3 regions of the Halomonas sp. BC1 genome follow, and region 2 is predicted to be linked to each of the others. Evidence: predicted binding sites of a transcription regulator. Region 2 holds the regulator's gene; each other region holds the start of a gene.
The links. The regulator sigma-54, encoded in region 2, starts transcription at its own class of promoters, with help from an activator protein. The targets are predictions, from matches to a motif close to TGGCACNNNNNTTGCTNT.
Positions count from the first base shown of each region.

Region 1: a site for sigma-54 is predicted at 4,503-4,520, ahead of B7L72_RS07240 (aminomethyltransferase family protein). Genes of this name have one in related genera too.
Region 3: a site for sigma-54 is predicted at 4,389-4,406, ahead of B7L72_RS12500 (NCS1 family nucleobase:cation symporter-1). Genes of this name have one in related genera too.

Region 1 is NZ_LFGS01000007.1:124,835-131,683, reverse strand. Features, by position in the region: gene B7L72_RS07260 (sarcosine oxidase subunit delta) at 1-21, opposite strand, end outside; gene B7L72_RS07255 (FAD-dependent oxidoreductase) at 75-1,316, opposite strand; gene folD (bifunctional methylenetetrahydrofolate dehydrogenase/methenyltetrahydrofolate cyclohydrolase FolD) at 1,339-2,256, opposite strand; gene purU (formyltetrahydrofolate deformylase) at 2,253-3,119, opposite strand; gene B7L72_RS07240 (aminomethyltransferase family protein) at 3,266-4,399, opposite strand; gene glnT (type III glutamate--ammonia ligase) at 4,901-6,235, shown strand; gene B7L72_RS18205 (class II glutamine amidotransferase) at 6,316-6,849, shown strand, end outside.
Region 2 is NZ_LFGS01000012.1:198,251-205,099, reverse strand. Features, by position in the region: gene pmbA (metalloprotease PmbA) at 1-190, shown strand, start outside; gene B7L72_RS10515 (HPr family phosphocarrier protein) at 197-466, opposite strand; gene rapZ (RNase adapter RapZ) at 492-1,424, opposite strand; gene ptsN (PTS IIA-like nitrogen regulatory protein PtsN) at 1,495-1,962, opposite strand; gene hpf (ribosome hibernation-promoting factor, HPF/YfiA family) at 1,967-2,275, opposite strand; gene B7L72_RS10495 (RNA polymerase factor sigma-54) at 2,373-3,788, opposite strand; gene lptB (LPS export ABC transporter ATP-binding protein) at 3,894-4,640, opposite strand; gene lptA (lipopolysaccharide transport periplasmic protein LptA) at 4,664-5,170, opposite strand; gene lptC (LPS export ABC transporter periplasmic protein LptC) at 5,167-5,751, opposite strand; gene B7L72_RS10475 (KdsC family phosphatase) at 5,752-6,294, opposite strand; gene B7L72_RS10470 (KpsF/GutQ family sugar-phosphate isomerase) at 6,329-6,849, opposite strand, start outside.
Region 3 is NZ_LFGS01000015.1:242,556-249,404, forward strand. Features, by position in the region: gene preA (NAD-dependent dihydropyrimidine dehydrogenase subunit PreA) at 1-64, opposite strand, end outside; gene B7L72_RS12485 (NAD(P)-dependent oxidoreductase) at 61-1,440, opposite strand; gene hydA (dihydropyrimidinase) at 1,511-2,950, opposite strand; gene B7L72_RS12495 (nitrilase-related carbon-nitrogen hydrolase) at 2,985-3,851, opposite strand; gene B7L72_RS12500 (NCS1 family nucleobase:cation symporter-1) at 4,464-5,981, shown strand; gene B7L72_RS12505 (LysR family transcriptional regulator) at 6,179-6,849, opposite strand, start outside.

The DNA.
Region 1 (6,849 bases), on a different contig from region 2:
CGGGCAGTTCATGACTTTCATTGAGCGTGCCTTCACATAGTCGCTGAGACGGTGGCTGACATAAGCGGCTGACGTTAATGACTGGCCGCTGTCGCGCCCATTTCATTGACTTGCTGGAAATTGGCAAAACGTTCCAGGCGGAATGGCTGAATCAGCGCCGGCACTTTTCCGCCGTTGGCTACCAGCTCTGCCATGGTCTTGCCGCAGATGGGCGTTGACTTGAAGCCCCAGGTGCCCCAGCCAGCATCCAGGTAGTAATTCTCAACCGGGCTTTCCCCCATGATGGGGCTGTAATCCGGGGTCATGTCGGTAATCCCGCCCCATTGGCGCATCAGCTTGGCCTTGGCCAGAAACGGGAACATCTCGATGCCACTGGCAATCAGGCTTTCCTTCATTTCCAGCGTAGAGCGCGTGTTGTAAAGCGGGTAGGGATCGGAGCCGCCCCCGAACACTACTTCGCCACGGCTGGTTTGCTGAACGTAGCAATGCAGGGCGGAAGAGCTGACCAGCGGGCTCAGGAATGGCTTGACCGGCTGGGTGACCATCGCCTGCAGCGGGTAGCTGATAATCGGAAGGCGGAAGCCGGCTTTTTTGGCCAGGATCGAGCTGTGCCCGGCAACCGCTTGCACGGCGCAACCGCACTGGATAGTGCCGCGATTGGTCTTCACCCCGGTAATGCGCCCGCCTTCAATGATCAGCTCCTGCACTTCAGTGAGCTGATGGATTTCAACGCCGCGCTTGGCGGCTTCCTTGGCATAGCCCCAGGCCACGGCATCATGGCGCGCTGTGGCGCCGTCGCGGTGCCACAAACCGGCCAGAACCGGCAAGTGCCCCGGGTCGAGGTTAAGCGTTGGCACCAACTCACTGATCTGCTGACGGTCGATCATTTCGGTGCGTCCGCCGAAATGTTTGTTAACCTCTGCGCGTTGGCGGAAGGCACGTACCGTGGCATCGGTATGTGCCAGGGTTAACTGACCGCGCTCGGAATACATGATATTGAAGTCAAATTCGTTCGAGAGGTTCTGGAACAGCTTGACCGACTCGCTATAGAACCTGACCCCTTCCGAGGTCAGGTAGTTAGAGCGGATAACGGCGGTATTGCGCGCCGTGTTGCCGCCCCCCAGGTAAGCCTTTTCAAGCACGGCTACCTTGGTGATGTTGTGGTATTTGGCCAGATAATAGGCAATGGCCAGCCCGTGGCCACCGCCACCGATGATCACCACATCGTAGGAGGGCTTGAGCTCTTTGGGGGGAGGCAAGTCCACATCGACGGGATACTCCGAGGACAAACCGTATTTCAATAATCCAAAAGGCATGACAACGCCCTCCTGTGGTAGATCAGATAAGTGCTGGCTGAGCCGCTTTGTGGTGTTGCTGAAGCCGGGTGGCGACCACCGTGTTCTGCATCAGGTAAGCGATGGTCATCGGGCCGACGCCGCCGGGTACCGGGGTGATTGCACTGGCCACCTGGCTGACGCTGGCAAAATCCACATCCCCGACAAGACGCGTCTTTGGCTCGCCATTGGCTGACTCTTCGATGCGGTTAATACCCACATCAATCACCACCGCACCGGGCTTGAGCCAGTCGGCATTGATCATCTTCGGGCGACCGACCGCGGCAATGACAATATCCGCCTGGCGCGCGATGGCTTCGGCGTTAACGCTGCGTGAGTGGAGCACCGTGACCGAGCAGTTGGCCTGAAGCAGCAGGGCGGCCATGGGCTTGCCGACGATGTTGGAGCGCCCGACGACCACGGCATGTTTACCGCTCAGGTCGCCGCAGGTTTCCTGCAGAAGACGCAGGCAGCCGGTAGGCGTGCAGGGTGTCAGCACGTCAGCGCCCTGTGCCAGCCCTCCCACGTTTTCACGATGAAACCCGTCGACGTCCTTGAGCGGTGAAATCGCCTGAATCACGGCGTCCTCGCTGATGTTGTCGGGAAGCGGCAGCTGCACCAGAATGCCGTTGACCTCAGGGTCCTGGTTCAGCTTGTCGATCAGTGCCAGCAGCTCGGCCTGGGTCAAGGAGGTGTCGAAGCGATACTCAAGCGAACGGATCCCGACCGCTTCAGCCTTACGGATCTTGTTGCGCACATATACCTGGCTGGCGGCATCTTCACCGATCAACACCACAGCAAGCCCTGGTGTGGTGCCTTCCGCTTCCAGTTGCGCCACGCTGTCGGCGACTTCAACCAGTACCCGCTCGGCCCAGGCTTTGCCGTCAATCAAGGCGGCAGATGTTTGTGTCGTGAGGGTCATTGGAAAATCACCGTTTTGTTCTGATCAAGGAAGATGCGGTGCTCCAGGTGATACTTGACCGCACGGGAAAGCGCGATGGTTTCCGTGTTACGTCCCACGGCGACCAGGTCTTCAGGGCGATAGGTATGGTTAACGCGCTGAACTTCCTGATCGATAATCGGGCCTTCATCAAGGTCAGAGGTCACGTAGTGCGCGGTGGCACCAATCAGTTTGACGCCTCGCGTATGTGCCTGATGATAAGGCTTGGCCCCCTTGAACCCCGGTAAGAAGGAGTGGTGAATATTGATGGCGCGCCCGGACAGTTGGCGGCACAGGTTGTCAGACAGAATCTGCATATAACGTGCCAGCACGACAAGCTCGGTACCGGTCTCTTCGACGATATCCATCAGCGCGGCTTCCTGCTTGGCCTTGGTCTCTTTAGTGACCGGCAGGTAAACAAAGCGGATGCCTTCGCGCTCGGCCATGGGGCGAAGGTCGCGATGGTTCGAGACGATGGCGGTGATTTCCATGTCTAGCTCACCTTGCGCCTGGCGATACATCAAATCGCTCAGGCAGTGATCGAACTTGCTGACCATCAGCAAAACGCGCATGGGTTTGGAACTGCTGTAAATCTGCCACTCCATCTCAAAGTCCTTGGCGATGGCGGCAAATTCATCACGCAATGTCTCGATATCCCCACTCACGCCTTCATTGAAGCGAAACTTGGCACGCAGAAAGAAGTTTTGCAGCTCTTCATCATCGTATTGGGCCAGTTCACTGATATAGCAGTCATGCTCGCTCAAAAACGAGGTCACCGCCGAAATGATGCCGGAGGTAGCCGGGCAAGAAACGCGGATGATGTAACTGTCACAAGAATCCTTCATTTTTTTCCTATATAAATTTAAAATTTTAAATATAAATAAAAAATAAGAAATTTATCGATTTAAAGCCAAATATATCTCTATGTAATAGATTGACTTCATATTTGGCTTTTGTCGATATGGATTTTCCTTTTTATTGATCGTTTCATCTAGCCTTTGGCAATGCGCTTTTGTTTGTCAGGGTCATCAAAAGGCAAGCTATGGCTGCTGGCAGTGGCTTGCAGGCTGCCACGTATTTCCAACGGCACACCGTGCTCGGCATAAGGAACATCAAGGCGCGCCAGTGCCATGGAGCGGCCACTAAGCCTTGAAAACATGCCTTCGGTAACAATGCCGACCTGCTTGTTATCTGCCCAGAGGGTGTCCCCAGCGCTTGCCGCCTCCTCGCTGTCAATCAATACACCAAAGATCTTGAAGCGCTCCTTGCCCTTGAGGCGGAAGTGTTCGCCTGCCCCCCGGAACTCGGTCTTGTCCTTGGATACGGTGAAGTCCAGCCCCAGCTCCCATAGCGTGTCGCCGGCGGGCTGGTCGGGGAAGGGGTATGTCTCGGAGTTATCAACGGGATAGAACAGCAGGTTACTTTCCACGCGTAGCCAATCGAGTGTCTCGAAACCGCATGGCACGATGCCCATGGGGGCACCCTTGTCGAGGATTTCGTCCCACACAGAGGGAGCATCCTTGGCCTTGCAAAAAATCTCATAGCCGCGCTCACCGGTATAGCCGGTGCGTGAAATCATCACATCAAAGCCAAACAGGCGGGTCTGCAAATGGTGGAAGTAACGCAGGTCGCGAATACTCTCAACATGCTTTTCAAGAAAGTCGACGGCCAATGGCCCTTGCAGTGACAAGTCGTGAAGATCATCGTCAAACATCAGGCTGACGTTACGACCCAAGGCACCTAGAGTGAGCATTTCCTGGCCCAGACCGGTGCCATGCACCACCAAGTACGCATTCGGCGCCAGGCAGTAGACAATGCAATCATCCACGAACTTGCCAGCCTCGTTGAGCATGGTGGCATAGACAGATTTTCCCGGGTAAAGCTTTGACATATCCCGCGTGGTGGCATGGTCTAGCAGCACTTTGGCATGCGGGCCAACGCAATGGATCTTTTTCAGACCAGAGACATCCATCAAGCCTGCTTGGGTGCGAATGGCGGCGTGGTGATCGGCGGTATCCGCTCCCGCGTAACGAAACGCAGTCCCCATGCCGTTCCAGTCTTCCAGTGTCGCACCGAGTGCATGGTGGCGTTCGGCAAGGGCAGAAGTACGCCATAACGTTGTCATATCAATTCTCCTTCCAGTCGGTTAGGGCAGGTTTTCCAAAAGAAACCAGAAGTGGCTGTCGCCCTTTATGGATTCTTTAAAAGAAATTATATTTCCTTGCAGTGAAGCAATAAGCTTGCCATGACGTGTCAGTGCATACAGAAAATGCATGAGACACAGGTTTATTTCATATAAAAAACAGTTACTTATTTTTTGAATTTTTAGGTCGATATATTCGCCATATTTTCCTCCAGGTTTTTATATGCGTGTCATTTGTTCTTTATGGGTGCGCTTTTTGGCAAATTTGCACCGTTATGGCGCGGTCAAGGCACAGAAACCAATAGGAGAAAAGATGGGAAATGCTTTCTTGAAATCCTGAATTAAATATTTATTTCATTTAAATCAGTGTTTTGTAGGTATTTGAGGAGGTTTTTTAACGGTCGACGAGACATTCTGGCATGCTATGTGCCTTTCTTTTTGGGAAATATAGTTTCTTGAAAAGAATTTTTAAGAGGGTTGAGTATGTCTCCAGAAGCTGCTGTTGAGTTGATCAAAGAGCATGACATCCGTTATCTGCTGGCCCAGTTCGTGGATATACACGGTGCGGCCAAAACCAAGTCAGTGCCGGCTAACTGCCTGATGGATGTCGTTGAGAAAGGCGCGGGGTTCGCTGGCTTTGCGGTGTCGGGCCTTGGCATGCAGCCCCATGGGCCGGATTTTATGGCCAAAGGTGATTTGAACTCGTTGTCGTTGGTGCCGTGGCAGAAACACTACGCTCGCATGGCGTGCTGCGGTTACGTCAATGATGCCCCGCACGCGCTGGACAGCCGCGTTGTCATGATGCGTCAGTTAGAGCGGCTAAACGAGCTGGGCTGGACGTTGAACACCGGCCTGGAGCCTGAGTTTTCCTTGTTCAAGCGGGGAGCGTCCGGTGAGCTGTTGCCGGTTGATGAGAGCGATACGCTGGCCAAGCCCTGCTACGACTATAAAGGCTTGTCGCGCTCACGCGAGTTTCTGGAAAGGTTGGTCGAAGCGCTTCAGGCGGTGGACTTTGATATCTACCAAATTGATCACGAAGATGCCAACGGCCAGTTCGAGATCAATTACACCTTCAGTGACGCCCTGACCTCTGCTGACCGCTTTACCTTTGTGCGCATGGCTGCCGGTGAAATCGCCAACGAGCTTGGCATGGTGTGTTCCTTTATGCCCAAGCCGCATGCTGATCGGCCTGGCAACGGCATGCATATCCATCTTTCCATTGCTGATAAAGACGGCAATAACGTCTTTGGCGATGACAGCGACCCCCAGCATCTTGGCCTGTCGACGACGGCTTACCATTTTCTGGGCGGGTTACTTCATCACGCCCCGGCGCTATGTGCCTTTGCTGCCCCAACGGTGAATTCCTACAAACGCCTGGTGGCCGGCGGTTCGGCGAGCGGGGCGACCTGGGCACCGGTATTCATTGCCTATGGTGATAACAACCGTTCGGCCATGGTGCGCGTGCCTTATGGCCGTCTTGAATTCCGTCTCCCCGATGCTGGCTGCAACCCTTATCTGGTTCACGCCGCCCTGATTGCGGCGGGAATGGATGGCATCGAGCGCAAGCTGGACCCCGGCAAGGCGCAAAACATCAACCTTTACGAGCTCACGCCAGAGCAGTGCCAAGCGCAAGGCATCGAGATTCTGCCGCAGTCGCTTAAAGAGGCGATTGATGCCCTGGAAGCGGATACCCATCTGCGCGATGGCATGGGCGCCGAGATCGTTGGCGAGTTTATCAAGGTCAAGCGTGAGGAGTGGAAAGAGTACAGCCGCCAGGTATGTGAATGGGAAGTTCAGCGCTATGTAGAGTTTTTCTAACGTCATTTTATTTTTTCATAAGTTCCTTTGCGTGCTTAGGCGCCCATGACGCCTCAGCGTGAATCTATCGAGGTAATGCTATGTGTGGAATTGTCGGGCTTTATCTGAAAAACCCGCAGCTGGAAAGCCGCTTGGGTGAGCTGTTTGAGCCGATGCTTATTGCCATGACAGACCGTGGGCCGGACAGTGCCGGTTTTGCGGTGTATGGCGACGAATATGATGATGGCGTCAAGCTGACCCTGCAATGTGATAATGCCGATTACGATTGGCAGGCGTTCGCCGACAGGCTGCAAACCGCCTTCGGCAGCCTGGCGTCATGGTTTCAGAATGCCAACGTGGGGGTGTTCAAGATAGCCGAAGAAGAAAGCCGCGTGCTGGGTTGGCTGGCGGATCATGCGGCTGACCTTCGCGTGATGAGTGCCGGAAAAAGCATCGAGATTCTCAAAGGTGTCGGCTTGCCCGGTGAAGTGGCAACCCGTTACAAACTGAGCAACATGCGCGGCAGCCACGCGATCGGGCATACCCGCATGGCTACCGAAAGTGCCGTCACGCTGCAGGGCAGCCATCCTTTTTCAACCGGGCTGGATCTGTGTCTGGTGCATAACGGCTCCCTG
Region 2 (6,849 bases):
CTCTCGCGGTGCCGCCGGATTCTGGGTAGAGAATGGCGAGGTGCAATACCCCATCGAAGAGTTCACCATTGCCAGCAATCTCAACACCATGTTCGCTGGCCTGGTGGGCATTGGCGACGATACCGATACGCGGGGCAGCATCCATACCGGCAGCTGGCTGGTGGATGCCATGACGGTGGCGGGCAGCTAACGAGGGTTACTGATCCTCGTCGAAACGTGCGTCGAACAGGGCCTGGATGGCATCCAGGGCCTGGTCGGCATCTTCGCCCTCTGCGGTGATGGTCAGCGAAGTGCCGCAAGGGGCCGCCAGCATCAGCAGCGACATGATGTTGGCGGCATCGGCTTTCTGCTGCTGTTTGTAAACATGAATGCGGGCTGAAAACTGCTGGCCGCACGTGACCAGCTTGGTGGCAGCGCGGGCGTGAAGGCCGCGTTGATTGGTCAGCGTTAAGGTTCTTTCAGGCACTCTGGTTCCTTTTTGCCGAGTGATATCAGGGTGAAGTCGTGTCGCTGGGGGGGATGGAAGAAGCGGCATCGACGGTAGCGGGTAATTCGCTTAGCGTGTACTGCAAGCCCAATTCCCGATGCCTGAGCTGAATGGCGCCAGTGCGCTTGACCAGCGCCTGCGCCAGTTGTTCCACCATGTAGACAGAGCGATGCTGGCCGCCAGTGCAGCCAATGGCCACGGTCATATAGCTACGTTGACTGCTTTGGTAGGCGGGCAGCCACTTGTCCAACCAGGCATGAATATCGTCACGCATGTCATCGACGATGGGGTAGCCGCCCAGGAAGGCCTGAATATTGGCATCGCGTCCGGTGAACTGCCGCAGGCTGGGGTCCCAATAAGGGTTAGGCAGGCAGCGCACGTCAAACACGATATCGGCATCCATGGGTACGCCCCGCTTATAGCCGAAGGATTCAAACGTCAGGGTCAGCTGGTCACGCCGTTGGTGAGCGACCTGATCGGTGATGCGACGGCGAAGATCGTGCACCGAGAGGCGTGACGTGTCGATCAACAGGTCGGCCAGATCGCGAATGTCGAGCAGCGTCTGCTCTTCCTTGTCGATGGCTTCTTCCAGGGTCATGTCACTATCCCGGGTCAGCGGGTGGCGCCGCCGGGTGGCCGAGTAGCGCTCCAGCAGAATGCGTGCGTCCGTGGTCAGGTAGATGACCTGAAAACGGATCTGGCGTTGACGTAGCTCTTCCAGTAACGCAGGCAACTGCTCCAGCGCCGTGGGCAGGTTGCGCGCATCGATGCTGACCGCCAGGTGAGTTCGCCCCCCTTGCTCGCGCAATTCATCGACCAGCGAGCCCAGCAGCATGGCGGGCAGGTTGTCGATGGCGTAATAGCCAAGATCCTCCAGCGCCTGTAGGGCGATGGACTTGCCGGACCCTGAGCGGCCGCTAATGATCACCAGCTGCATAGCGCATCTCTCTTGGGTATCAAAGGGATAGAGGGCTTGCCGTGTGCCTTGCTGCCTGGCAATGGCTGCGCTAGGCAGCCTGCTCGCGAATCTTGTCGGTCAGCAGCTCGAGCAATGCGCGCTGGCTACTGACATTGCGCAGCTGTTGGCGTGTGGCAGCGTCATTCATGATCGTGGCCACCTGCCCCAGCAGGGCCAGGTGCGTGTCATCGGCTTCTTCGGGAACCAACAGCACGAAGACCAGATCGACCGGGTCACCATCGATGGCATCGAAGTCGACGGGCTCGGCTAGCTTGAGAAAGCCAGCAATGGGCGTGCTGCAGTGAGGACTGCGTGCATGGGGGATGGCTACGCCATTGCCGATACCAGTGCTGCCCAGCCGTTCACGGCCAATCAGGCGACTGAAGACTTCCTGACTGTCCAGGCTGGGCGTGTTCTGAGCGATAAAGGTGCTGAAAAACTCCAGCACCCTTTTTTTGCTGCCCCCGGGCACGTCGTACAGCACGCGCTCCGGGGGGAGTATGGTTTCCAACGTCATCGGTTTAACGCACGCCAGCGCCTTGGGCGCGGGCTTGTGCTTTTTCCTTGTGTTTTACCAGCTGACGGTCGATTTTGTCCGCCAGGGCGTCAATGGCCGCGTACATGTCATTATCCTGCGCTTCCGCATGCAGGTCTGCTCCTGCGGCATGCAGCGTGCAAGCCGCTTGCTGGCGCTCCTTTTCGACAGATAAGGTGACCTGGACGGTCGTGATGTTGTCGTAGTGACGCTCAACGCGTTCCAGCTTTTCGTTTACGTAGTCACGCAAGGCGTCAGTCAGTTCAACGTGATGACCAGTGATGTTTACTTGCATTGACGTGCTCCTTATCCATCGGACTGTACTTCGATTGTAACCCTTTTTGGGCCATTGCAAAGCCCTCGCCGCGAGTTTGTTGGGCAAGAGCGTTTAACTAGCGCAAACGGCGTCGCTCGCTCGACGAAGGTATACCCATCGACTCTCGGTACTTGGCGACGGTGCGGCGTGCCACGGTAATGCCACCCTCTTCCAGCAGGGTGACCAGGCGACTGTCGGAGAGTGGCTTGCCTGGCGGCTCGTCCTGAATCAGTTTCTTGATGCGTGCTCGAATGGCCGTGCTGGAGTGGCTGTCGCCGCCCTCCTGGCCGCTGACCTGGCTGGAGAAGAAGTACTTGAGCTCGAAGACCCCGCGCGGGGTATGAATGTATTTCTGGGTGGTGACCCGGGAGATGGTCGATTCATGCATCTCTACCGCTTCGGCGATATCGGCCAGAATCAGCGGTTTCATGGCCTCTTCACCCTGCTCGAGGAAGCCTATCTGGCGGGCAATGATCTCGCGCCCCACGCGCAGCAGCGTGTCGTTGCGGCTCGACAGGCTCTTGATCAGCCAGCGAGCCTCCTGGAGGTGCTCTTTCAAAAACTGGTTGTCCTGGCTCTTGTCGGCGCGCTTGATCAGGCTGGCGTAGTCGGGCTGGATACGTAGCCGAGGCAGCGCTTCCGGGTTGAGTTCCAGATGCCAGCCCTCGTGATCGTGACGTACCACCAGGTCCGGCGTCACATAGCTGTCGTCGGTGACGCCGTAGGCGCTTCCGGGGCGAGGGTCAAGGCTGCGGATTAAACGAATGACATCGTCCAGCTGCTCGTCATCGAGGCTCAGGCGTCGTTTCAGCAGGCGCATGTCGTCCTTGCCCAGCGCTTCGAGAAACTGGCGTACCAGACGCTTGGCGGGCATCAACAGCGGAGTGTCTTCGGGTAGCGCGGCCAGCTGCAGCATCAGGCACTCGCGCAGGTCACGGGCGAACACGCCAGTAGGCTCGAACTGCTGCAGGCGCAGCAAGGTGTTTTCGACCTCGCGTTGGCTCAGGCCATCGTGGCCCTGCGCCTTGAGCCCCTCGCGGATGTCGTTGAGCGGCTGGGTCAGATAGCCGTTGGCATCCAGCGCATCGATGAGGCTCTCGGCAATGGCATGCTCACGCGCAGAGAAGTCGGTCATGGCCAGTTGCCAGAGCAAGTGCCCGTGAAGGCTCTGCCCGGCCGCCTGGCGCTCGAAGTCCGGGCCTTCGCTACTGCCGCCCGCGCTGCCCATGTCCTGGTAGGTGTCGGACCAGTCGCTGTCCACGGAGAGCTCGTTGGGAATGCTGTCTGCCCACTCGGCTTCCTGAGGCTCGCTGACCGCCTGTTCGCCAAACTCATCCTCCTGTTCGAGCATGGGGTTGGCATCCAGCGCCTGCTGAATTTCTTGACGAAGGTCCAGCGTCGATAGCTGAAGCAGCGCAATGGCCTGCTGCAGCTGAGGTGTCATGGTCAGCTGTGTGCCGATGCGCAGTTGAAGAGAAGCTTTCATGACCATCTGAGAACCACTCGTTAATCAGAAAGCTCCACCCTAGAGCGACTCTCCGTTTGGTGCAAGTGCAATAAGCATGCCACTAAATAAAATGTCTTCGTGGGCCATTATTTAAAGGCGGAAGTCGGCGCCCAGGTAGACGTCGCGCACCTTCTGGTTATTGAGAATTTCCTGGGGGTTTCCACTGGCTATGATGTGTCCGTCGCCAACAATATAGGCAATATCGCAGATATCCAGGGTTTCACGCACGTTGTGGTCGGTAATCAGCACGCCAATATGGCGCTTCTTGAGCGCGCGTATGATCGACTTGATATCGCCCACGGAAATGGGGTCGACGCCAGCAAAAGGTTCGTCCAGTAGAATGAAGGCGGGCTCGGTGGCCAGCGAGCGGGCAATTTCCACCCGTCGCCGCTCGCCGCCCGACAGGCTCATGCCCAGGTTGTCGCGAATATGGGTGATGTGGAAGTCTTCCAGCAGGGATTCGAGCTTCGCTTCTCGGCTATTGCGGTCCAGCTCCCGGCGCGTTTCCAGAATGGCCATGATGTTGTCGGCCACCGACAGCTTGCGAAAGATCGATGCTTCCTGGGGCAGGTAGCCGATACCCGCCAGCGCGCGTTCATGCATGGGCGCCCGGGTCAGGTCGAGATCGTCGATGCCCACCTTGCCAGCATCGGATTTCACCAGGCCGACGATCATGTAGAACGAGGTGGTCTTGCCGGCGCCGTTAGGGCCCAGCAGGCCCACCACGCTGCCCTGGGCAATTTCCAGATTGATATCCTTGACCACGCGGCGGCGTTTGTAGCTCTTGGCCAGATGCTGTGCATGGAGTGTCTTGACCGCTGCGGTGTCGGGGGTCATCGCTGTCACGGGGCGTCCTCTCGCTATTGTTCGGGCTGCAGGGTCATGCGGATGCGCTGTGGCGAACTGCCGCTGACATCAGAGCGCGCTTGCACCACCCCGCGGTCGATGAAGTATTCGAGCCGTCCCCCCTGGAAACGATCCCCTTGCTGGGTCAGTTCGGCTTGGTCGATGAGCTCGACGCGGCGTTCGGACACGTGGTAGACGATGCGGCGCGCCCAGCCTTCCATGGGCGTCGTCTGGTCTTCCAGTTGATTGCGCAGGTAGGCACGCTCGCCCGTGGCGACGGCCCGGGAGAGTTCGCCGGCCTGGTTGCGGTGAATTTCGACACGCTCTCCGCGCAGCTGCATTTCACCCTGACGAATATCGACATTGCCAGAGTAAACCGCCGTGCCCGCGCGCTGGTCCAAGTCCAGGCGGTCGGCCTCTACTTCGATAGGGGCTTGTTGTTGAGCAGTAGCAGGCAGCGCGCCTACGACTACCATGGGAACGGCAAGGGCGAGCAGTGCCGTACGAAGCAGGGCGTTCATGGCGACTCCTGAGAAGAGTGGGGGGCGGGCGGATGCACGCCGCGCACGTTATTGATCAAGCTGACACGACTATCGTCCAGCCAGACATCCATACGGGATGCCTCGATACGTTGGGGCGGCTGCTGCAGCACTACGGGGGTATCGCTCCAGGCATGACGTGCCAGGCCATCATAATGCAGCAGGTCGGTATCCAGCTGCCAGCCTTCGTCTGGTGCCAATAGCCGTGCCGATCCGGCCAGCGTCAGCGCCTGGGTGTCCGTGTTCAGGGTACCGGTATCGGCAACCGCCAACCACTCACGCTGTTCACTATCGAACAGCGTGGCGCGCGGTGACGTGACGTTGGTCATCGCCGCTTGCGGGGTATGTACCAGTCGCGGCGCGACCAGCGACTGTTGCAGAGTGCCATCTTCACCAAACAGAGTGATCTCGGCATTCTCCAGCACGTGTCCGGGCTCCTGAGCCTGAGCCTCAGGATCTACCTCGCGCTGCTGGGGCGCGCGGGGGTCCAGCCAAACCAGCAGTCCCCCCAGGGTGATGACCAGCCCCGTCAGCCAGACGCGCTTTTTCACCCTGATGCCCATTCAGGTGGAGCCGTGTAGGTAAGTGTCGAGCACGGCGTCCCAGTGCCCCTGGCTGGTCAGCAGCGTGTCGCAAATTTCGCGAACGGCGCCATGTCCGCCCAGACGGTCGGTAATCCAGTCGGCGTGGGTATGCATGTAGTCCGGTGCGTTGGGGACGGTGATGCCGATGCCCGAGCGTTTGATCGGCGCCAGGTCCGGGAGGTCATCGCCGCAGAAGGCGACCTGCTCCAGGGTGATACCGAGCCGCTGGCAGAGCCCACGCAGGGTGGCGAGCTTGTCTTCACAGCCTTGATGAACATGGCTGATGCCCAGCGCTGCGGCGCGCTGGCTCACCATGGGCGAGTCACGGCCGGTAATCAGCGCGACATGGATGCCGACGCGCTTGAGCAGCTTCAAGCCGTGGCCATCCTGGGTATGAAAGGCCTTGATTTCGACGCCGTCGGCCTGGAAGTAAAGGCGACCATCGGTCAGTACGCCGTCTACGTCCAGGGCCAGCAGTTTTACACGGCGTATACGATCTAAAAGTGCGTCAGGTAGGGCCATAGAGCCTCCGTATCATCCATCATTGGATCATGGGTTAGATAACGCCGCTTGCCAGCAGGTCATGCATGTGCAGCGCGCCAATCGGGCGCTGCTGTTCATCGACCACGGCCAGCGCCGTGATACGACTATCTTCCATTATACGCACGGCTTCGGCTGCCAGGACGTCGGGGCCGATGCGTTTGCCGGGCCGCGTCATGACGTCGTCTACCTTGACGTCACGCAGGTCGTGAAACTGGTCCAGCGTGCGGCGCAGGTCGCCGTCGGTATAGACCCCGGCCAGCCGACCCTCATTGTCGATGACACAGGTAAAGCCGAGCCCCTGGCGCGTAATTTCCAGCAGAGCATCGCGCAGCGGGCTGCCCAGCGCCACCCGAGGCAGCCGCGCGCCGTCGTGCATCAGGTCGCGTACCCTTAGCAGCAGGCGTTTGCCCAGGCTGCCGCCGGGGTGTGACAGGGCGAAGTCTTCGGCTGTGAAGCCACGTGCTTCCAGCAGTGCGACGGCCAGCGCGTCACCCAGCGCAAGCGCTGCCGTCGTCGAGCTGGTGGGGGCCAGAT
Region 3 (6,849 bases), on a different contig from region 2:
CCACGCTGTCGCCGCTGTGTTTCTTGCCTGGAAAAGAGAGGGTGTTAAAAGGTGTGGTGTTCATGCGGCCTCCTGCTGGGCGGCGAGCGCTTGATGGATGGCGTGGGCGGCCAGCTTGCCGTGCTGTACTGCTTGCACGGTGAGGTCCTGGCCGGGTTTGACGCAGTCGCCGCCAGCGTAAACGTTGGCCAATGAGGTCTGGAACAGCTCATTGACGTGGATGCGCTCGCCATCCCGGGCCAGTTCGGAGGCGGTGGCATCGCGTAGGCTGTCGCCCTCGAAGCCCTGGCCGATGGCGGTGAAAACGGCATCCGCCGCGATCTCGAAGGTCTCGCCCGTGGTGGAGAGTCGGCCCTGCTGCTCTGCGGTGTTGGCAAAACGCATGCCTGCCACTCGACCTTGAGCATCCAGCAGAATTTCGTCCGGCTGGGCCCAGGTCACCATACGCACGCCGTTGGCCTTGGCAATCTCCTGTTCGTGGTCGGTGGCGGACATCGCCTCAGTGCCACGGCGATACACCAGAGTGACCTCTTTGGCTCCCAAACGCGCCATTTGCGTGGCCATGTCGATGGCGGTATTGCCTGCGCCAATCACGATGCAGCGCTTGGTCACGGCCAGGCTGCCCAGGTCATCGGTTTGGCGCAGGGTCTTGATGTAGTCCACGGCGGGCATCAGGCCCGGTGCATCTTCGCCGGTCAGCCCTAGCGTGCGGCTGGCCCCCAGCCCTAAACCCAGAAACACGCTGTCGTACTGCTGGCGCAGGGTATCGAGAGTGAGGTTGTCGCCCAGACGCTGGCCGTACTGGAGGTCGATGCCGCCAATGTCCAGCAGGAACTCGACTTCCTTGCGGGTAAAATCGTCGGTCATCTTGTAGCGGGCAATGCCGTACTCGTTGAGCCCACCAGGCTTTTGCTCGGCCTCGAAGATGGTGACCTGGTGGCCCAGCATGGCCAAGCGATGAGCGCAGGAGAGGCCCGCAGGCCCCGCGCCCACCACGGCAACATGGCGGCCAGTGCTGGCGGCCCGCTTGAAGGGGTGGCTATCGAACTGCATATGGTCGGTAGCGTGGCGCTGGAGCAAACCGATCAGCACTGGCTGGCACTCGGCGTCGTGGTTACGCACGCAGCTGCGTTCGCAGAGGATTTCCGTGGGGCACACTCGGGCGCAGCTGCCGCCGAGGATATTGGCTTCCAGAATAGTTGCTGCTGCGCCATTAATGTTGTTGTCACTGATCTGGCGGATGAAGCTGGGAATGTCGATGTCCGACGGGCAGGCCTCGACGCAGGGCGCGTCATAGCAGTACAGGCAGCGCTGGCTTTCGATGATGGCCTGGCGCGGCGTCAGCGGCGGATGCAGGTCGCTGAAGTTGCTTGCCAGCGTCGCTGGGTCGTAGGTGCCGACCTCTTTTGCGCTGGGCAGATGATCAAGTGAATGGGTCACGGTCGTTTCTCCCTGGTCCTTCTGGATCGTTCTGTTCTTAGTGGGGCGTCTGTTCTTTGTGGGGCGAGGCTCAGCGAGTTACCGCCACGGGGGCATTCAGCTCGGCACGCTTGGCCAGCAGCTCGAACACACCGGGGTAGGCGGGGCGTTCTAAGTAGCGCCCTGCGCCGCGCTCGGCGTGCAGCTCGCCATCCCGCCAGGTCCATTTGCCCTGGCTGATGGTATGGCGGGCAATGCCGCGCACCGTCTTGCCCTCGAAAATATTGAAATCGACGTTCTGATGATGGGTCTTGGCGGAAATCGTGCGGGTGCCGTTGGGGTCCCAGACCACGAGGTCGGCATCGGCACCTACCTGAATCGCCCCTTTGCGCGGGTAGAGGTTGAAGATTTTGGCGGTGTTGGTGGAGGTGACCGCCACGAACTCCTGGGGCGAGAGCTTGCCGGTATTGACCCCTTCGTCCCACAGCACGGCCAGGCGGTCTTCCACACCCGCAGTGCCGTTGGGGATCTTGGTGAAGTCATCTTTCCCGGCGGCCTTCTGCTCTTCGCAGAAACAGCAGTGGTCGGTAGCGGTGGTTTGCAGATTGCCAGATTGCAGGCCATGCCAGAGCGCTTCCTGGTGGCCTTTGGGCCGGAAAGGCGGGCTCATCACATGGGCGGCGGCGGTAGCCCAGTCCGGGTGCTGGTAAACGCTGTCATCGATCACCAGGTGGCCCGCCAGGCACTCGCCAAACACCGGGTGGCCCTGCTGGCGGGCGTAGGCGATTTCATCCACCGCGTCTTTGGTGGAGACGTGCACCAGGTAGACTGGCGCGCCCAGGGTGGAGGCAATGCGAATGGCGCGGCTGGCGGCTTCGCCTTCCACCTGCGGTGGGCGGGAAAGCGGGTGGGCTTCCGGCCCTGTGATGCCCTGGGCCAGCAGCTTCTGCTGCATGTGGTAGACCAGCTCGCCGTTTTCCGCATGCACGGTGGGCACCGCGCCCAGCTCCAGGCAGCGGGAAAAGCTCTCCACCAGAATGTCATCGGTGGCCATGATGGCGCCCTTGTAGGCCATGAAGTGCTTGAAGCTGTTGACCCCGTGATCGCGTACCAGGGTGCCCATTTCCTCTTTGACGCTCTCATCCCACCAGGTGATCGCTACGTGGAAGGCGAAGTCAGTGGCGGCTTTTTCCGCCCAGCCCTGCCAGGTTTCGAAGGCTTCCAGCAGCGACTGACCGGGGCTGGGAATCACGAAGTCGATGATCGTGGTGGTGCCGCCCGCCATGGCGGCGGCGGTGCCGGTGTAGAAGTCTTCGCTGGCCACCGCGCCCATGAAGGGCATCTGCATGTGGGTATGGGGGTCGATGCCGCCAGGCATCACCAATTGGTTGCTGGCATCGACGATCTCGCAGCCTTCCGGCACCTCCAGGTCGGTGCCAATGGCGTGGATTTTGCCGTCGACACACAGCACATCGGCGCGGTAAGTGTCGGCGTGGGTGACCACCGTGCCGCCCTTGATCAATAAGCTCATGGTTCGCTCCTGTCGTTGTGTTTAGCCAGCAGAATCATTCACCGTCGGTGAGGCGGGTGTAGGTCTCGGGGCGTCGGTCGCGGAAGAACTGCCAGTTGTTGCGCACCTCGCGCACCATATCCAGGTCGATCTCATGCACCAGCAGCTCGTCTTCCGTGGCGCTGGCCTGGGCTTCGATCTTGCCGCGTGGGTTGACGATGTAGCTGGAGCCGTAGAAGTCGCCGATATTCCAGGGCGCCTCGGTGCCAACCCGGTTGATGGCGGCGATAAAGCAGCCGTTGGCAGCCGCAGAGGCGGGTTGTTCAAGCTCCCAGAGGTATTGGGAAAGACCGGCCACCGTGGCCGAAGGGTTGAAAATCACGTCGGCGCCGTTGAGCGCCAATGCCCGCCAGCCTTCCGGGAAGTGGCGGTCGTAGCAGATATACACGCCGATCTTGCCGTAGGCGGTATCGAAAACCGGCCAGTTGGATTTGCCTGGTTTGAAGAAGAATTTCTCCCAAAAGCCAGCCACTTGGGGAATGTGTGTCTTGTGGTATTTGCCCAGGTAGCTGCCGTCGGCATCGAACACGGCGGCGGTGTTGTAGTAAACGCCGGTCTCGGTCTCTTCATAGATAGGGACGATGATCACCATGCGGTGCTCGGCCGCGAGCTTTTGCATCATCTGGCAGGTGGGACCTTCCGGCACTCGCTCGGCGGCGGCGTACCACTTGCTGTCCTGGCTGGGGCAAAAATAGGGCTGATTGAACACTTCCTGGAAGCACAGCACCTGCACGCCTTGCTCGGCGGCTTGCTGAATCATGGGCAGGTGTGCGGCGTTCATTGCGTCACGAATGGCGCCGGGTTCCTGGTCGGTGCTGGTATTCAGGGCCATCTGGATCAGGCCAATCTTCATTTTCTGCATGGACTACCCCTCTTTTGTCATAACGCGCCGACCTCCGAATGGATGGGAGGCCAGCTATGGGTGGCTTTTCTGCCGGTATCGATGAGTGGCGGAAAAGATCGCTAGGCGTGTCATGACATCGACTCATGGTCGAAACTTATAATTGTTAGCAAAGCTGTCAAGATAGACAGCTTTTTGAACATAGCGCTGGTTGAAGACGTTTTGCAAGAAGTTTTTATGAAAAGCCTGGTTGTCTTTCAAGTGACTGTTTTTGCTGTTTTTTAAGTTTTTTATTGGCCGTTTTTATCAATTTGGTGAGGTGTTGCACTATTATGGCGTTTCATTTTTATTTTTTAAATCAATAAGTTGTGTTTTATTTTTTGGTTTTTATATTGGTGTTTTGCATTCTGATGGTGCGTTTTATGAATATGTCGCTACCCTGTTTAGGAGGTTTTAATACCCGTGGCTATAACAACAATGATACAGAGGGCTTCGTCTTTATATATGTCTGTTTAGTCAGCTTTGTGTTCAATGAGTTAGCGGTGAGCGCGTGGTTTTGGGCACGCTTATTGCTGCGCAACCTGTTGAACCTTTGAAGATAAAAAGGCAATGGCGAGGCTGAGGAGACAACAGATGACGGCAGCTAAATCTCGAATGATCGATCAGCAGGGGTTGGTCGAACTGGCAGTGGAAGATGATGTGCGTGAAAGCCCACGCTTCAACGACGATATTGCGCCTACCGAAGCAAAAGAGCGTACCTGGAGTAAATGGAACATTGCGGCGCTGTGGGTCGGTATGTCGATCTGCGTGCCTACCTACACCCTGGGCGGCGTGCTCACGGCCTACTTTGGGCTGAGCGTTGGCGAGGCGCTACTGGCCATTCTGCTGGCCAATGTGATCGTGCTGATTCCGCTAACGCTGAACGCTTTTCCCGGCACTAAATTCGGCATTCCCTTTCCGGTGGTGCTGCGCTCTTCGTTTGGCATCCTGGGTTCCAACGTGCCCTGCCTGGTCAGGGCGCTGGTAGGCTGCGGCTGGTTTGGCATTCAAACCATGTTTGGCGGGCTGGCCATTCACCTGCTGCTGTCGGCGCTGTTTCCCGCCTGGGCGGCGCTGGGTGGCGTCGGCGAAGTAATTGGCTTCTTCGTGTTTGGCGCCATGAACCTGTACGTGGTGATTCGCGGGGCCGAGTCGATCAAGTGGCTGGAAACCCTGGCGGCACCGCTGCTGTTGGCCGTGGGGATCGGGCTGATGATGTGGGCGTGGCCGCACATGTCGATGACCGAACTGCTGGCCCAGCCGCCGTCGCGCCCGGAAGGGGCTTCGGTGTATGGCTATTTCTTTGCTGGCCTGACGGCCATGGTGGGCTTCTGGGCGACGCTGTCACTGAACATTCCTGATTTCAGCCGCTTCGCCAAGAGCCAGAAGGACCAGATCGTCGGGCAGATCCTGGGCTTGCCGTTGACCATGTTCTTCTTTGCTGCCCTGGGCGTGGTATTGACCGCCGCCTCGGAAACGCTGGTAGGCCAAACCGTGGCCGACCCGGTGCGCCTGATCGGCTATATCGACAGCCCTTTCTGGGTCATCATGGCCATGCTGCTGATCATCGTGGCGACCATCTCGACCAACACCGCTTCCAATATCGTCTCACCCACCAATGACTTTCAGAACATTGCCCCCAAGCTGATCAATCAAACCCGTGGCGTGCTGATGACTGGCGCCGTGGGGGTGCTGCTGATGGGTTACGACCTGCTGCAAAAGGCGGGGGTGGTGAGCCAGGGAGTTTCTCTGGAGCAGATGTACTCCAACTGGCTGCTGGGCTACTCCAGCCTGCTGGGCCCGATTGCGGGTATTATGGCAGTAGATTACTTCCTGATTAAGAAGCAGCGTTTAGATGTGCCTAGCCTGTACATGGACCACCAGGCTTACCCTGCGGTCAACATCGCCGGATTCATTGCCTTCGGCATTCCGGTGAGCCTGACCCTGCTGTCGCTGCTGACCGGCACCATGAACTGGTTCTATGACTACGGCTGGTTCACGGGCTCGGCGCTGGGGGCGGTGGTGTATTACGTCGCCAGCCGTACGCTGGCGTCGTCTCCCCAGGCAGGCCCTGTGCCGCTGATGGCCAGCGAGGCGGCTCGCCAGCCTTGATGCGGTAGCGCATGGCGCAGCTAGCTGTCGGGCAGAGCCTGGCGGGCTGCGCCGCTGGGCTTTGTACGAAAATTGCCTATGCTCGCCCATACGGCGTTAAAAATCGGCTCAAAGTACTCATTTACACCTTGTAAACTCCGTCTTTTCGCCGATTTTTGCCTTGTCTGGCCATCGCTCGCCGACTTTTCGTACAAAGCCTAGTTGGCTTCCTTCACCAGCCCCAGGAAGGCATCCACCACGCGGTTGGGGCGGCGGTCGTGGCGGGTAATTAGCACGAACGGGATGCGATACGCGTAGTGCTGGGGCAGCAGGGCGCGCATCTTGCCTGCGCTGACCCACTGGGCGGCCACGTGTTCGGGTAGAAAGCCAATGAAGCGCCCGGTCAGGATCAGGAAGGCAGCGCCTTCCCGGTCTGACGCAGAGGCTCGACGGTTGAGTGCTTCGTGGGCCTGGCGGGCCTTTTCCGGTAGCGGGTAGCGGGGCTGTATGGCGGGGTGCTGGGCAATGTCGCCTGCTTCGAGCCTCTCATCGGCCTGTGGAAACAAGGGGTGCTCTGCCGAGCAGTATAGGTATGACGGCTCGTCGTAAAGCCAGCGCGTTTCCAGGCTGGTGGGCAGGTTCACGGCAGGCACCACCCCGACGTGCAGGTGCCCATCCATGACGCCCCGGATCACCGCGTCAGAGGGTTCCATATGAATATTCACGGTCACCGCATGGTTGGGCGCCGTCAGCGCCGCCAGGGCGTGGGTAACGTTCATGGCGGGTAGCGTCACCAGGTTATCGGTGATGCCGATATTCAGCTCGCCCTTGATGGTGTGATGCAGTGCATTGACATCGCTTTTGAAGGTTTCGAGGGCGGTCAGCAGGG